One region of the Halanaerocella petrolearia genome, then DNA from elsewhere that is predicted to be linked to it. Evidence: riboswitches for the same ligand, from Rfam matches in the RefSeq annotation. Region 1 holds a riboswitch; each other region holds the start of a gene.
What was found. Region 1 has a riboswitch for cyclic di-GMP ahead of flgB (flagellar basal body rod protein FlgB). Riboswitches for the same ligand answer to the same signal wherever they lie in the genome.
Positions count from the first base shown of each region.

Region 2: it holds a riboswitch for cyclic di-GMP, as region 1 does, so the genes downstream of both, ACYQ39_RS04945 (diguanylate cyclase) here and flgB (flagellar basal body rod protein FlgB) in region 1, are expected to answer to the same signal.
Region 3: it holds a riboswitch for cyclic di-GMP, as region 1 does, so the genes downstream of both, ACYQ39_RS11670 (type IV pilin protein) here and flgB (flagellar basal body rod protein FlgB) in region 1, are expected to answer to the same signal.
Region 4: it holds a riboswitch for cyclic di-GMP, as region 1 does, so the genes downstream of both, ACYQ39_RS07925 (DUF554 domain-containing protein) here and flgB (flagellar basal body rod protein FlgB) in region 1, are expected to answer to the same signal.

Region 1 is NZ_BAAHXW010000001.1:774,662-778,975, reverse strand. Features, by position in the region: gene hslU (ATP-dependent protease ATPase subunit HslU) at 1-418, shown strand, start outside; gene codY (GTP-sensing pleiotropic transcriptional regulator CodY) at 533-1,312, shown strand; cyclic di-GMP riboswitch class I at 1,719-1,804, shown strand; gene flgB (flagellar basal body rod protein FlgB) at 2,049-2,453, shown strand; gene flgC (flagellar basal body rod protein FlgC) at 2,456-2,872, shown strand; gene fliE (flagellar hook-basal body complex protein FliE) at 2,886-3,188, shown strand; gene fliF (flagellar basal-body MS-ring/collar protein FliF) at 3,219-4,314, shown strand, end outside.
Region 2 is NZ_BAAHXW010000001.1:965,064-969,377, forward strand. Features, by position in the region: gene ACYQ39_RS04945 (diguanylate cyclase) at 1-1,763, opposite strand, end outside; cyclic di-GMP riboswitch class II at 1,817-1,900, opposite strand; gene hcp (hydroxylamine reductase) at 2,180-3,826, shown strand; gene ACYQ39_RS04955 (RnfABCDGE type electron transport complex subunit B) at 3,925-4,314, opposite strand, start outside.
Region 3 is NZ_BAAHXW010000002.1:875,803-880,116, forward strand. Features, by position in the region: gene ACYQ39_RS11660 (type IV pilus twitching motility protein PilT) at 1-955, shown strand, start outside; gene ACYQ39_RS11665 (type II secretion system F family protein) at 1,032-2,183, shown strand; cyclic di-GMP riboswitch class II at 2,272-2,355, shown strand; gene ACYQ39_RS11670 (type IV pilin protein) at 2,611-3,027, shown strand; gene ACYQ39_RS11675 (prepilin peptidase) at 3,246-3,998, shown strand; gene ACYQ39_RS11680 (O-antigen ligase family protein) at 4,013-4,314, shown strand, end outside.
Region 4 is NZ_BAAHXW010000002.1:135,963-140,276, forward strand. Features, by position in the region: gene ACYQ39_RS07915 (bactofilin family protein) at 1-27, opposite strand, end outside; gene ACYQ39_RS07920 (M23 family metallopeptidase) at 40-978, opposite strand; gene ACYQ39_RS07925 (DUF554 domain-containing protein) at 1,096-1,770, opposite strand; cyclic di-GMP riboswitch class I at 1,881-1,973, opposite strand; gene ACYQ39_RS07930 (aminotransferase class V-fold PLP-dependent enzyme) at 2,134-3,273, opposite strand; gene hydF ([FeFe] hydrogenase H-cluster maturation GTPase HydF) at 3,295-4,314, opposite strand, start outside.

The DNA.
Region 1 (4,314 bases):
TGCAGCTGGTGCTTTTCATGTATCTAATCCAACTGATTTAATCCCTGAATTACAAGGTCGATTCCCAATTAGAGTCGAATTAAATAGTCTATCTAAAGATAACTTTAAAGAAATTTTAATTGAACCCGAACATGCTTTGACAAAACAATATAAAGCATTATTGGCTACTGAAGATTTAGAAATTGAATTTACTGAAGAAGCAATTGATGAATTGGCTGAGATTGCTTATCAAGTTAATGAACAGACAGAAAATATAGGAGCTCGAAGATTGCATACTATTGTAGAGAAACTATTAGAGGAACTTTCTTTTACAGCTCCAGAACTTAAGAAGGATAGAATTGAAATCAATCGTCAATATGTAAAAGATAGATTAGATGATCTAGTTAAAGATAAAGATTTAAGTAAATATATTCTCTAAGTTCTTTATAATCTGAAATAAAAATTAAATTTAGATATAATTATTTAAGTTATTCTAGGTTTTGATATACTGGGCTGACTGACAAAACAGTTAGTTATTAAGGAGGACATATTGATGGAACAATTACTTACTAAAACACGTAAGATAAATAGATTAATTCAGCGCTCTGCTGGTCATCCAGTTGATTTTGCAGAAATGGCTAAAGTGTTAAGAGAAACTATTAGAGCTAATGTTTATTTAGTAGACCAAGGTGGAGAAATTTTAGGACATAACTTGGTAGATGAATTTGAATGTGACCTAATGTTAAAAGAGGTAATTAACCAGAATAAATTTCCTAGAGAATATAATGACTGGTTATTAGGAATCTATCATACTCAATCTAATTATGAGCAAAAACATGGTTCATGTGTCTTTAAAGAGGCTAAAGATTGTTTATTTAAGCATAAACTAACGACTATTGTACCAATTAATGGTGGAGGAGAAAGATTGGGTACTTTGATTTTAGCTAGATTTGATAAAGAGTTTGAATCTAGTGATTTATTATTAGCTGAATATGCAGCTACTGTAGTTGGTATGGAGATTTTAAGATTAAAGAGTAAAGAAAGAGAGAAAGCAGCTCGTAAAAAAGCAGCAGTTCAGATCGCTATAGATACTTTATCTTATTCTGAATTAGAGGCTGTAGAGCATATTTTTGAAGAACTTGATGGCACAGAGGGTTTACTGGTAGCTAGTAAAATTGCAGATAGAGTAGGCATTACTCGTTCAGTAATTGTTAATGCTCTTCGTAAGTTTGAAAGTGCAGGAGTAATTAAGTCTAAGTCATTAGGTATGAAAGGAACACATATTAAAGTATTAAATGATTATTTACTAGACGAGTTAAAGAAATTAAATTAGCTTTACAGGTGTGGGTTGCCCACACCTGTTTTTTAATTTGTAAGATAAATATATCATATCATTGTAAATGAAACACTTATCGAAGGGTAGAGTCGCAAAGATGGCATAATTGCGTCAGACTACTAAATAGAGTATATGCCCCCCTATACCTTTTATAAGGGGGTTATTGTTTTAAGTGATTCTTTGGATAATGTTTTAAAGTAAAATTATAGATTAGACAAAATCATACATAATTGCAGTAATAATCATTTTTTTATCTATAATATAAGATAATTTTTTAAAAATGCAGGAATATTGGAAATAGGTATTGAATTAATAAAAGGTAGCAGTAGCTTTTCAGAAAGAAGTTCTTAAACAAAGATATTTAAATGGATGGATATTAAAGTAAAAAATAAATATATTACATCCTCGTAAATGGCACACTTATCGAAAGGTAGGGTCGCAAAGCTTTTGAGTCTATGGCGTAATTGCTAAGACCGTCAGGTTACCAAATGGAGTATATGAAACCCCTATATCTTTTTATGAGGATAGGGGTTATTGTTTTATTATGTAATTTTTTAGGGTAATATTCCAAATTAATATTGAAAATGATGCATAATAAGATATAATTATACATAATTGGGATAACAACTATTTTTTTCCTATAATACAAGATTAGTTTCTTAAAAATTGCAGGAATATTATAAATATATATTGAAGTTTTAAAAAGGGATAGTAATTTAAAGGGAGGTTTCAGATGAAGTTGTTTGATCAAAACTTTAGTGTGTTACAAAAATCATTAGATGGTTTACAAAAAAGACATAAAACAATTGCTAATAATATCTCTAATGCTGATACTCCAGGTTATAAGAGAAAAGGAGTCAGCTTTAAAGGTCAATTGAATAAAGTATTGAATCAAGACTATGATTTGGAAGTAACTAATAAAAGACATATATCTTTAAATAGCAGGAGTTTAGAGTCTGTAAAGCCTAAGATGTATACAGAAGAAGATACCAAGGTCAGAAGTGATGGTAATAACGTTAGTATAGATGCTGAAATGTCTAAGTTAGCTAAGACTAATTTAGAATATCAAGCTGTTACTAAGCAACTGGCTAATAAATTTCGCCGAATAGAGAATGTAATTAAAAAGGGAGGTAAATAGTAATGTCAATGTTTAAAGGGATTGGTATTAGTGCCTCAGGTTTGACAGCTCAAAGATTAAGAATGAATACTATTTCAAGTAATATTGCTAATGCTAATACAACTCGTACAGAAGATGGTGGCCCTTACCGTCGTAAGATGCCTGTCTTTAAAGCGAGATTACAAGAAGAATTAGCATCTAAAGAAGAGAATGTAAATGGAGTAGAGGTGACTAATATAGAAGAGAGTAATAAACCACCTAAGTTAGTTTATAAACCTGAACATCCAGATGCTAATGAAGCTGGTTATGTAAAGATGCCTAATGTAAATGTTGTATCAGAGATGACAGATATGATGTCAGCTACTAGGTCTTATGAGGCAAATGTAACTGCTTTGAATTCAGCTAAAAAAATGGCTAAGAGTGCACTTGAACTTGGATAAAGGAGGGGTATAAATGAAAGTTGACAAGCTGTCTAATTCTAATTTGATGAAAATAAATCAGAAATTATCTGATAGTAGTGAAGAAAAGAAAAATAAAACTTCTTTTACTAATATGTTAAAACAATCCCTACAAAAGACGAATAATCTACAACATCAAGCCAATCAAGCCAGTCAAGATTTGGCTTTAGGAAAAGCTGATAGTGTTCATGAAGTAATGATAGCTGCTCAAAAAGCTAAAATATCTTTAGATTTAACAACAGAAGTAAGAAATAAAGTAGTTGATGCCTACAAGGAGATTATGAGGATACAAGTCTGATGGGATGGTCACTAGGATTGAGGTGTAAATATGGTTGAAAGTTTTGCAGAGCTAAAAGAGCAGTTTTTAAAATTATGGACAGGGTTAGATAAGAAAACTAAGATTATAATTGGCGCTTCAATTATTGCTACTATTATTGCTATATTTATTTTGGTTAATTGGGCTAGTCAGCCTGAATATAAGGTATTATTTAATAATTTATCTAATAAAGATGCTGGAGTAATAGTTGAAAAGCTAAAGGAAAAACAGGTTTCATATAAATTAGAAAATAAAGGTTCTGTTATTTTAGTACCTAGCCAAAAAGCCCATCAACTTAGGTTAGAATTAGCTGGAGATGGATTACCGACTGGCGGAGTAACTGGTTTTGAGCTTTTTGATCAGACCCAGATAGGAACTACTGACTTTCAACAGAAAGTTAATTATAATCGAGCCTTATCTGGTGAACTATCAAGGACTATTAAACAATTTGAGAATATTAGTTATGCTAGGGTGCAGATTACTCCGGCTCAAAATAGTATTTATAAAGAACAGTCCAAACCAGCTAAAGCTTCTGTATTTCTAAAATTAAATGGATACCAAGACATTAGTAAGAATCAAGTACAGTCGATTGCTAATTTAGTAGCTAGTAGTGTTAAAGGCTTAAAGGCTAATAAAGTAACTATTGTTGATACAGCAGGTAATTTACTGTCTGCTAAATTAGATAATCAAGATGAAAGCTCAAAATCTAATTATGACCAGTTAGAAACTCAAGATAAATTTGAAGAAGAGATAGAACAAGATTTAAATGTAATGTTGACTAAAGTGTTAGGAATAAATAATTTTGTAGTTAAAGTTAATGCTAAACTTAATTTTGATCAACGTAGCATAAATAAAACAGAGTATGAACCAGTAGTTGATGATCAAGGTATTGCACGTAGTAAACAAGTTAAAGAGGAAAGTGAAGAGGGAACGTCTAGTCAGCCTGAAGGAGTTCCTGGTACAACTTCTAATTTACCTCAATACAAAGTAGATAATAAAAAACAGCAGAGTAGAGAAAGTTCAGAATCAGTTGTTAATTATGAGATTAATAAGAAAATAGAAAAGTATGTTCAATCACCTGGAGCTTTAGAGAGATTATCTGTTTCAG
Region 2 (4,314 bases), 190 kb from region 1:
TTTGCTGCTAATCCTTGTGGATATCCCGTGCCATCCCACCACTCATGGTGACTTAAAATACTCTCAGAAATATCTGCCAATTCAGGTGATGATTTAGCAATTTGACTTCCTATTTCACTATGTCTCTTCATTTCTTCCCATTCTTCTTTGATCAAAGGAGTTGGCTTATTAAGTATCTCTTCTGAAATACCTACTTTGCCTAAATCATGTAGTTCGGCTAATAGACTCAAATCAGTCAATTTAGCATCAGATAAATTTAGCTTTTTACCTATTTTTAAGGCAAGTTTTTTCAGCCTATTACCATGTTCTACAGTTTCATTAGTTTTTTCTTTTAATGTTCTTAATAAAGAAGAGAGAACACTATTATGAAAACTCTTACTTTCAGTCAACTTCATCTTATACATCCAATCTTCTGCTTCTTTAAAAATATCATCAATATCTTCAGTAACTTTTCTCTTAGTAGCATAACCTAAACTAATACTAATCTCTAATAATTCTATATTTTGTTCTTCGCAGTTTTCCTTTATTCTAGAATATACTTTTTTAGTATTCTTCTTATTAGTTTTAGGTAATAAGACTACAAATTCATCTCCACCCCAACGTACAACGATATCATCTTCTCGACAAGAATCCTTTATTACTTGAGCCGCTTCAGATAATAATTTATCTCCTAATTGATGACCAAAAGCATCATTAGTTAATTTTAGGCCGTTAATATCTCCTACAATAATACTTAATGGTAACTGATTCTGCTGATCTAATAAATCAAGTTGCTCTTCTAAATATCTTCTATTGTATAGACCAGTTAAACTGTCGTGATAATTCAAATATTCAATCTCTTCTTTAGTCTTTCTCTCTTCAGTTATATCTTTAGCAGTACAGATTAAAGATTCAACTTCATTATCTTTATTTAACTTAGGAACTTTACTAATTAACAATACTCTCTCTTTTCCATGCTGATTTTTAATAGAATACTCAAACTCCTCTTTCTCTTGTTTGCTAAAAACCTTTTTATTATTAGTAATATACTCTTCAGCTACTTGCTGATCAAATAAATCTTCTATATTTGTATTTCTAATATCTTCTTTTTCTAAACCTAAAAAATCAGCATGGGCTTGATTCACTTCTCCATATAGATTAGCATCTTTTAAATACCAAATCTGAGTCTCACTATTATCCAATAACATCTTCTGTTTCATATAAAGGTCTTGATATTTATCCTTACTTCTTTTTAACTTATTCTGAAGATCAATTTTCAAACTATGAGTAATATAAGATAATAAACTAGTTAATATAGTAAATATAATAAATATTATTTTACTTATAGATGGGTTAACAGTAAATAAGAGCGACAAGATAACTAAAGAAATTATAATCAAATTATAATTTCTTAACTGGGGAGTTGTTTTAAATATAAAATTTGTAACTATAATCACTACCAAGATACCAATAGCATAATTAATTGAATAATTATTTAAGTAAGCAAAATAAATAAGATGAATATTAATAGTATATAACACGAAATAAATAATAGTTACTAAATTATTTCTTATCTTCTCACTTATAAAAGATAAAATAAAAAATATCAGAAGTATAACTGCTATAACTAACCTATGCTTAAAAGAAAAAGGATCAATGGCATGATTACTTAGCTTATATATTATTCCAAATGACAGATACAAAAACATAACAATTATTAAAAACCCTCGATAGGCTACTACCTCATAATCTTCATTAAAGAATCTTTTCATAAAATTTATCAATTTAGCCTACACCAACTTTCTTATTATTCAACTAAATATAAAACCCACCTTATTTAAAAATAAGGTGGGTTCACCACTAGCTCCATATAATCCAGGTGACCAATTACAGATTATACTTCACAGCTCTTAATAAATATACATTTTTATTAAAATCACTAATTTAAACTACATTATAATACATACCCTGTAAAATAATTTTAATATAAGACCATAATTTCCTCCTTAAAATTAAATTTTCTCATAAAATTATGTAAATTAAAAAAACTATGTTATAATATTTAAGGAAGGTATAGATAATTATACTATAATTTAATATCTTTGTCGTTAAGTGTGATTTATATCATATTAAATTACAACAAATTATCTTACAATAAAGATAGAATTAAGATTTAAAAATAATAAAGGAGGGATTGTTTATGTCAATGTTTTGTTATCAATGTCAAGAAACAGCAGGAGGCAAAGCTTGTACAGTTAAAGGAGTCTGTGGAAAAGAAGATACAACAGCTAACTTACAAGACCTTTTAATCTATTTACTAAAAGGAGTTTCTACTTATAGTACTAAAGCTAAAGATTTAGGAGTTGCAACGCCTGACATAGATAAGTTTGTCATGAAGAGCTTATTCATGACTATTACTAATGCCAATTTTGATAATGATGCCTTTGTAGAACAGATTAAAGAGGCATTAGAAGTAAGAGCTAAAGCTAAAAAGAAAGCAAAAGAAGCAGGAGCAGAATTTAATGATCTATTTGCAGGAGCTACTTGGACTGCAGGTACTAAAGAAGAATTTATTGCTAAAGGTGAAGAGGTTGGCGTGCTAGATACGGAAGATGAAGATGTTAGATCTTTAAGAGAACTTATTACTTATGGTGTTAAAGGAATGGCTGCTTATGCTGAACATAGCTATAACTTAGATTATGAAAGCCAAGAAGTCTATGACTTTATGCAAGAAGCTTTAGCAGCTACAACTGATGATAGTCTGTCAGCTGATGACTTAGTAAACTTAGCTATGCAGACAGGTGAACATGGTGTTCAGGCTATGGCTCAATTAGATCAAGCCAATACAGACACGTATGGTAATCCTGAAATTACAGAAGTAAATATTGGTACTAAAGATAATCCAGCCATCCTAATTAGTGGTCACGATCTAAAGGATATGGAACAATTACTAGAACAGACTGAAGGTACTGGAGTAGATATTTATACTCATTCTGAAATGTTACCAGCTAACTATTATCCTGCCTTCAAAAAGTATGATCACTTTGTAGGTAATTATGGTAATGCTTGGTGGCAACAGAAAGAGGAGTTCGAAAGTTTCAACGGGCCAATTCTATTTACAACTAACTGTATCGTGCCTCCAAAAGATGATGCTAGCTACAGTGATAAGATCTTCACTACAGGTTCAGCTGGTCTAGATGTAGCTACTCATATTGAAGCAGATAAAGACGGAAATAAAGACTTTAGCCAGCTTATCGAAGTAGCTAAAGAATGTGACGCTCCAGAGCAGATTGAAGACGGTACAATAGTTGGTGGCTTTGCTCATAACCAGGTCTTAGATCTAGCAGATAAAGTAATTGAGGCTGTCAAAGAAGGTGCTATTAAGCAGTTCTTCGTGATGGCAGGTTGTGACGGAAGAATGAATAGTAGAGATTATTATACTGAATTTGCTAAAGAACTACCTGAAGATACAGTAATCTTAACAGCAGGATGTGCTAAATATAAATATAATAAGCTAGACTTAGGCGACATTGGAGGTATTCCAAGAGTCTTAGATGCGGGACAATGTAATGACTCTTATTCTCTAGTAGTTATTGCCCAGGAGTTAGCTAAAGCCTTTGAACTAGAAGATATCAACGATCTACCTATCTCTTATAATATTGCTTGGTATGAACAGAAAGCAGTAATTGTACTACTAGCATTATTATATCTAGGTGTTAAGGATATTCACTTAGGGCCAACATTACCAGCCTTCTTATCTGACAATGTAGCTAATGTATTAGTCGATAAGTTTGGAATTGCAGGTATTGATAATGTTGAAGATGACATTGAACAATTTATGGCTTAAAGCTTAATTAATAAAAAAAAGCTGGCTCCTTAAAGGGCCAGCTTTTTTTATATTACAACTTATTAATTTTTAGTGAAACTTAATCATATACTGTGTCATTACTCATACTCAATTGTCTCCTTAGGACAAACTGAAATACACTGCTCACACTGAATACATTCGTCTTGGTCTATTTCATGCTGTCCGCCCTGTTCTCCAGAGATAGCATCAACAGGACATTCATTAGTACAAAGTGTACAACCTACACATTCATCACCGATTACAATCTGACTTCCTTTATCAGCATCTTTAGTTGGATTATCCTCTACTTCAAATGGAGTATCTACCATAGCATCAGTAGGACAGACCTCTACACATTGACCACAACCAATACATTCTTCTGCATCAACAACTGGTAGGTTATCTTCCATTTCAATAGCATCTACAGGACATTTTTTAGCACATAGAGTACAGCCAATACAACCAACTTCACAGTCATCTTTAACTTC
Region 3 (4,314 bases), on a different contig from region 1:
TGGTAGGTTAGAAAAGATAGGAACTGAGAAAATTACTAAAGAGGAACTTAGAGGAATGATTGCTGATATGGTAGATCAGGAAGAAGCGAAGATACTTAAAGAAGAAGGAGAGGTTGATTTTGCTTATCAGTGGCGTGATTATCGTTTTAGAGTTAATGCTTTTCAGCAGCAAGCAAATCCTGCTTTAGTATTACGGATAATTCCGACTGAAATTCCTAAGTTAGATGATCTAGGATTACCAACTAAATTAAAAGAGTTGGCTTTACAGCCTCGAGGCTTATTTTTAGTTACAGGACCAACTGGAAGTGGGAAGTCAACTACTTTAGCTGCTATGCTTGATTTAGTTAATCAGCAGAAGGATAAGCATATTATAACGTTAGAAGATCCAATTGAGTATGTTCATCAACATAAGAAATCAATTATTAATCAGCGAGCTGTAGGTAAAGATACAGCAGAATTTGCAACTGGATTACGTGCTGCCTTAAGACAAGATCCAGATATTATTTTAGTAGGTGAAATGAGAGATTTAGAGACTATCTCAACTGCTATTACAGCAGCAGAGACTGGTCATCTAGTCTTAGCAACTCTACATACTAATGGAGCAGCTGAAACTATTGATCGAATTATTAATGTTTTTCCGCCGCACCAACAAGCTCAGATTAGGACACAGCTGTCTTTAATTTTACAAGGAGTTTTATCACAACAGTTAATTTCTACAATTGACGGTTTAGATAGAGTAGCAGCTACAGAGTTGTTAGTAGTAAATTCAGCAGTTAAGAATCTAATTCGTGAAGGTAAAAGCCATCAATTAGAGTCAGTAATGCAGACTGGTAGAGACAAGGGGATGCATACTATGGATTATTCATTACGTGATTTATATAGACAAGGAAAGATTAAGCGTCAAACAGCTTTAAATAAATCTAATAATATAGAGACTCTTAAGAATCTAATTTAGAAAGGAGTGGCTAGTTATAGATCATATTTTTCACTATAAAGCTCGTAATAGACAAGGAGAGTTAACTGAAGGAAATATAGAAGCTGAAAGTAAGAAGATAGCAGTTAATCAATTAAGAGAGCAAGGTTATTATATTACTTCAATTGAAGAAGAAACTTCTAATTTTGATTTTAATTTTGAATTTTTAACTTGGAAAAAAGCTAGTGTAGAAGAGTTAGCTTTATTTAGTAGACAATTTGCTACTATGATTAATTCAGGACTTTCATTAGTTAGAACACTCAATATTTTATCGGAGCAGGTAGTTGCTTCTAAATTAAAGGACTCTATTATTGCTATTAGAGAAAGGGTAGAGAGTGGTATGACCTTATCAGAAGCAATGATAAAGGAAGATAAAGTCTTTCCTAAATTATTTATTACTATGGTAGAAGCAGGAGAAACTGGTGGTATATTAGATGGTGTTTTAGAGGAGTTGGCTCAGTATTTTGAAAAGGAGAATGATTTAAAGCAGAAAATAACCTCTGCGTTAGTTTATCCTATAGTAATCACCTTGGTAGCTTTAGGAGTAGTCTTTTTTTTAATTACAGTAGTATTACCTACTTTTGTAGATGTCTTTTCTAGTATGGATATTGAATTACCCTTATTAACTAGATTATTATTATATGGTAGTAGTTTAGTTTCAAGCTATTGGTATTTATTTATTTTGGTTTTAGTTGTCATAATTGTTAGTATCTATTATTATTATCAGACTGACCAAGGGAAAAGAAAGATAGATGGAATACTACTTAAGTTACCTTTATGGGGTGATTTAGTGGTTAAAGTATCAGTGGCTAGAATAAGTAGAACCTTATCTATTTTAATTAATAGTGGAATATCAATTTTAGAAGGACTTGAAGTAGTAAGTAAGGTTGTCTCTAATCAAGTTATAGCTGATAAATTGGCATCTGCTCGACAAAGTATTAGTGAAGGAGAAAGTATTACTTTGCCTTTAAGTGAAGATGATACCTTTCCTGAAATGGCACTACAGATGATAGAAATTGGAGAAGAGACAGGAAATCTAGAAGAGATGCTTAATAAGTTAGCTGATTTTTATGAACAAGAGGTTGAATATAAAGTCGATAGTATTATTTCATTAGTTGAGCCAGCTTTAATTGTAGTATTGGGAATAATAATTGGAGGTATAGTACTTTCAATTATGTTACCTATGTTTGGTCTGATTCAAAGTGTTTAAAGCAATTTAGTATTATAAAAATACTTGATATAATTTGGTATTAATGATATATTAATCCAAAAGGAATATATGTATAATTAAAGAATTTCTTAATATAGGAAGCAATGAAGTATGACTTATATCTGGTCACCTAGGTTATACTGAGCTATTGGTGAAACCGTCCTATCTTAAATTAATTTTTAAGATTATAGGGCGGTTTTTTGTTATTTATAAATGATGTAGTGTCAGTGTAAGGAATCAGTATTAGTAAAGTCAAATTTATAAAAATGAGGTTATGTGAGAGTGTTTAAAAACCTAGCCTCTATCCTAATATTTCATTATATGTATAAAATATGGAAATGGGTTCATTTTAATTTATGTTAAGCAGGATTTTATTAATCAATTATAGAAGTAATATAATGTATTTTCATATAAAGGAGGATTTATAGTGATAAAAAAATTAAGAGATCAGTTTAAGACTTTAGCAACTAGAGAAGAAGGTTTTACTTTAATTGAGTTGATGATTGTAATTGCTGTAATTGGAACTTTAGCAGGAATTGCTATTCCGCAATTTGGTGGAGTAAGAGATAAAGCAGATATAGCTGCTGTAAAAAGTGATCTAAGAAATATTCAGGCAGGTTTAGAGATGTATAATGCGGAAGAGGGTGAATATCCAGCAAGTTTAAGTGATATTAACGACTATATTACAAATGTGGATACTAATAAGTATAGTACAGGTAGCGGTTACTCTACTTCTGGTTCTTCCTATACAATTGAGTATGAAGTAGATGTAGATATTAATGATGACGATACTGTTAATAATAATGATAAAATAACTGTTACACCTGGAGGTATAAGTGAATAGTAGTCATTTTTCAGCACCGTTTTTGGTGCTGATTCTCATATTACTCTTTTCAGTTTACAGTTTGCAATTTACAGTTTACAGTTAAGATTAAGACCAATTAAAATTTAAGAAACATCTTTACTAAAATAATCTTTTTATTTTTAAAAGGTTTTAGGTTTAAATAAGAAAAACAATGCGACTTTTTACAAATAAGTAATTTAGAGCAGGTGAAAATAAGTATGTCATTAGGAGTTATAATATTTACCTTTGGTTTAATAATCGGTAGTTTCTTGAATGTAGTAATTTATCGGCTACCAAAGAAAGAACCGATTGTTTTTTCTAGATCTTATTGTCCAAGTTGTGAAACTAAACTCCAACCTATTGATTTAATACCAGTGCTAAGTTTTATTTTAACAAAAAGCAGTTGTCGTTATTGTGGGAGGAAAATATCATACCAGTATCCAATAGTAGAACTAGTAACAGGTCTACTTTTTTTTACTTTATATAAACAGTATTATTTTACTATAGAATTTTTTCTTTATGTGTGGTTGATCTCTTTATTAATAGTGGCTAGTTTTATTGATTTTAAATATCAGATCATTCCTAATCAACTTACTTACTTAGGTATTGTATCAGGGTTAGGTAGTAGTTTATTAACGGGCCAACTTAACTTTAAGAGTTCATTAAGTGGTATAGTTATTCCAGCTATTTTTTTATTATTGATTATATTTATTACTAAAGGTGGTATGGGATTAGGTGATGTTAAGTTAATAGCAATGGTAGGTAGCTTTATAGGAGGATTATATTCTTTAGTAGCTATTTTTATTGGTGCTTTTATTGGTTCAATTATAGCTTTGTTTTTATTAAGTAGTGGAGCTAAAGAATGGGGAAGTCGACTTCCTTTTGGCCCTTTTATTGCCTTAGGTAGTTTAATAATGATTCTATGGGGGAATCAGATTATTAATTGGTACCTTAGATTATTTTTATATTAGGAAGTGTGAGTAGAATGAAGTTAAAGAAGAAAAACAATACTAGATATTTGATACCAATAGCTATTATAATGGGGGTAGTTCCTTTAGTATTATTTAGTAAGCAGATTTCTATCGCAGGAATATTGAAATCCTATTGGTCTAAAGATTTAGACTTTTTTTCTTATTATAAGATGGTTGTTTTCTTGCTAGCTACTTGTTGTGCTTTAATATCTTTTATAACTTATAGTTTTGGTGAGGGTAAACTTAAAAAGACATATTATTATCTTCCAATAGAGATTTATGTTATTTGTATTATCCTTTCTACTTACTATGCAAA
Region 4 (4,314 bases), on a different contig from region 1:
TTCATCTGATTGTTTCTTATTAAACATTATTAGTCCCTCCTATTTAATATAATCCATTGGATCAACTGGTCGACGATTAAGTAAAATTTCATAATGAAGATGTGGCCCTGTACTACGACCTGAATTACCTGATAGAGCAATTACATCTCCTCGCTCAACTCTATCTCCAGCCTTGACCAATAATCTTTTATTATGTCCATATAGAGTACGATAGTTGTATCCATGAGCAATTACTACTGCATTTCCATATCCAGATTTCTTCCCAGCAAATATAACTTTTCCCTTTCCTGTAGCAACTACTTTATGGTTATACCAGATTCCAATATCCAATCCATCATGAAAAACACGTTTATTAAGAACTGGATGATGACGATAACCAAAAGCAGAAGTAATTCTTCCTTTATCACCTTTTATTGGCCATCCATGTGGTTTAGAAACTAGATAATCTTTATACTCTACTACTTCTTCTTTAAGCTGAGATACATTCTTCTCCCCTTGTGGTAAGGCCTCTTTTAATAATTGCAAGTTATCTTCAGCTCTTTTAATTGAATTCTGATTTGAATTATAACTTACTGTCCTAACTGAAACAGTTTCAGCTTTAGCTTGGCTATTAAGCTGGTCTTTAAAATCAACTAACTGTCTAATCTTCTGATTTTCCTTTTTTAGCCTATTAAACTCTTGTTTGATCTTTTCAGTTTGTTTCGATAATTTTGCTAGTTTTTGATGTAGATGATTATTACTCTTTCTTAATTCTTTGTTTTTTTCTTTCAAAGGTATATACTGCTTTATTCTCTTTAGAGAAAGATTATATTGTTTATGATAATAATATAATCCCCCTACTAAAGTCAATAATCCTATTAACATGAATGTAAGAGTAACTTTAATAAACTTTTTAGAAAGACGAAGAGTAAATATCCCTTGTGAAGTATGAGGTATAAACTTAAAAGTAATTTCTTCTTTCTGATTATCAGTATTCATTTTCTTCCTCCTTTCCTATATAGTTGATAGTTTACAATTGACAATGTACAAATCTTAAGAAATTTGAAATAAATTTATTTTTTGGTTTTGGCTTAACTCATGGCTCACAGCTCATAACTAAATAATAAATGTTCCTAATATAATACTTACTAAAATAGCTGGTAATAAATTACCTACTTTTATTTCAGTTATCCCTAACATATTAAAAGCAATAGCAACTATCAATAAGCCTCCAGTAGCAGTCATTTCGTTTATCACAGCCTGAGTTAAAATAACTTTTAACCAACTAGCTAACAGAGTAATTGTACCTTGGTAGATGAAAACAGATCCAGCTGATAATATAACCCCTACTCCCAAAGTAGAAGAAAAGGCTATAGCCGAAAAACCATCCAACAATGATTTGGCATATAAAGTAGATGGATCATTCTGTAAACCATCTTGAATTGCTCCCATAATTGACATAGCACCTATACAATAGATTAAACTACACTGAACAAATCCAGCTACAATTCCATCTTGATTATTAAATATCTTCTCTAGCCAGATACCTAACTCTTCTAAACGTTTTTCAATCTTTATCCATTCTCCAATTAATCCTCCAATTACTAAACTAAAAATAATTAAGATTACTTCTTGCCCCTTTAAAGCCATCTGTAATCCAATTAATAAAACTGCTAAACTTAAACCTTGCATTACAATATCCTTTAAAGAATCATTTAGTTTATCTCCTAATGATCTACCTAAGACACCACCAATTATAATCGATATAGTATTTACTACAGTTCCTATCATAATTAACATCATTCCTTGGATTAAATTTTAATAAAAATAGTTTATCTATCAAAAAAACCTATTCCTCTCAAGCTAAAATTAAGGAATAGGGTATATAGACCAATATTCCTTTCGATAGCCTGACAGCCTTAGCATAATGATTATTATGCCGTAGACTCATAGCTTTGCGACCTTATCTTTAAATAAGTGTGCCACTCTCGAGGATTATTTTTAATTACTAATTTTATAATCATTCAAAATATTACCATAATATTTAAACTTTCATTACTCATTACAATAATACTATATAATATCGAAATTTCCTTCCTAAACCAAATATTATTTTTTACTTAATTTCTAAAAAAAGAAGGGCCAAGGCCCTTCCTAAACTTCAGCAGCTATTTCTTTACTAATTTCTATTACTTCCTTTATCTCATCTAGTGTATTAAAATAACCTAAACTAAATCTAACTGTACCACGTTCAAAAGTACCCAAACTTCTATGAGCTAAGGGAGCACAATGTAGACCAGTTCTGACTGCTATATCAAAAGCCTTATCTAAGATATATCCTACTTCTCCTGAATCTTCAGTACCAAAGTTGACTGACAGAAGTGGAGCTTGTTTATCTATATCAGTTGGTCGGTATAAAGTAACTTCTGGTATCTTTTCTAATTCAGTAACTAAATAATCTAATAGTTCTTGCTCATGCTGTCTAATATTATCTAAACCTTCCTCTAGAATGAACTCTACTCCGGCCTTTAAACCAGCTAAGCCAACTGTATTAGGTGTTCCACTCTCATATCTATCTGGTCTAATCCGTGGTTGATAAATATCCTCTGAGTTACTACCAGTACCTCCAAATAATAAAGAATTGAGTTCTATACCATTATTTAAATATAATCCTCCTGTACCTGGCGGGCCAAATAAAGACTTGTGACCAGTAAAAGCTAGCAGATCAATCTTCATCTGTTGCACATCTAGAGGATAGACACCAGCTGTCTGAGCTGCATCGACTAATAGTTTAATATTTTTTTCTTCCAACAACTCTCCTATTTCTGCTATAGGTAATAAAAAACCTGTTACATTAGAAGCATGAGTTACAGCTACTAACTTAGTGTTCTGCCGTAAATTATCTTCAATCTGCTCTATCTCAACCTGACCTGAATTATCTGCTTCAATAATTGTTACTTCTACCTTTGGTTCTAATTCTTTCAATGGCCGTAAGATAGAGTTATGGGCCAAACTAGTCGTTACTACATGATCTCCCTCTTCTAAGTAGCCTTGTAAAGCTAAATTCAAAGCCTCAGTAGCATTCTTAGTCAGAATAATCTCTTGACTACTAGCTGCATTTAAAAATTCAGCCAATAGCCTTCTTGTCTGCCAGACTAATTCACCAGCTTGAGCTGCCATCTTATGTCCAGCCCGACCTGGGTTTGCTGCTTTATGGCGCATAAACTGATCCATTGCTTGATAGACTTCTTCTGGTTTAGGCCAACTTGTAGCTGCATTATCGAGATAAATCACTTATATCATCCCTTTTCTTACTTATTCTTGTTCCCAGATCTCCTTAGCAGTTGGAAAAGGCTCTAACGCCCTGTCTAAAATACCATGGACATGAGCAATCAACATCCCATAATTAACAACTGGAATATCTAAACTGTCAGCCTTCTTTAAGCGATATAAAATCTCTTTTCTATTAGTCATACAACCACCACACTGGACAATCAAATCATATTCTTCAATCTTATCAGGAAATTCTCTCCCAGCTACATGATCAAATTCTAATTCATCACCTACAAAGTCTTCTATCCAGTTAGGTATCTTAACTGTTCCTATATCCTCAGCAGTGCGATGGTGAGTACAAGACTCAGCTACTAAAACTTTATCACCAGAACTCAACCTTTCAATCCCTTTAACACCTTTAGTATAAATCTCTAAGTCACCTTTATACCGAGCAAAAAGAATAGAGAAACCAGTCAACTCAATTTCTTCTGGTACATCAGCAGATACCTCCTTAAAAGCTTGCGAATCAGTTACAACAAGCTCTGGATTAGACTTAAGCTCAGCTAATGCTCCCTTCAGTTCAGTATCCTTAACAACCATTGCTTGAGCATCATTATCTAAAGCATCACGTAAAGTCTGCATCTGTGGCAAAATCAAACGCCCCTTAGGTGCCGCACTATCAATTGGTACCACTAAGACAACTGTATCTTGCGGGTTAATTAAGTCCCCAATAATATGAGGTTCTTCAAACTCTGTTGGAGCATTAAAGACAATCTCTTTCTTTAATTCTTCAATTCCAGTCTCTTGGGTAGCACTAACAGTTAATAACTTAAGACCTAACTCTTTCATTAATCCTTGCTCATCTAGATTATCTACCTGATCTGCTTTATTGATGACTCCTACTACAGGAATCTCTCTATCTTCTACTTCTTCTAATAGATCCTTTTCATAGTCAGCAACTCCTTGTTCAGGGTCAACTACTAAAACTGCCAAATCAGTCCGACTTAAGACTTCTTTAGTCTTCTTAACCCGTAATTCACCTAATTCTCCAGTATCATCAAT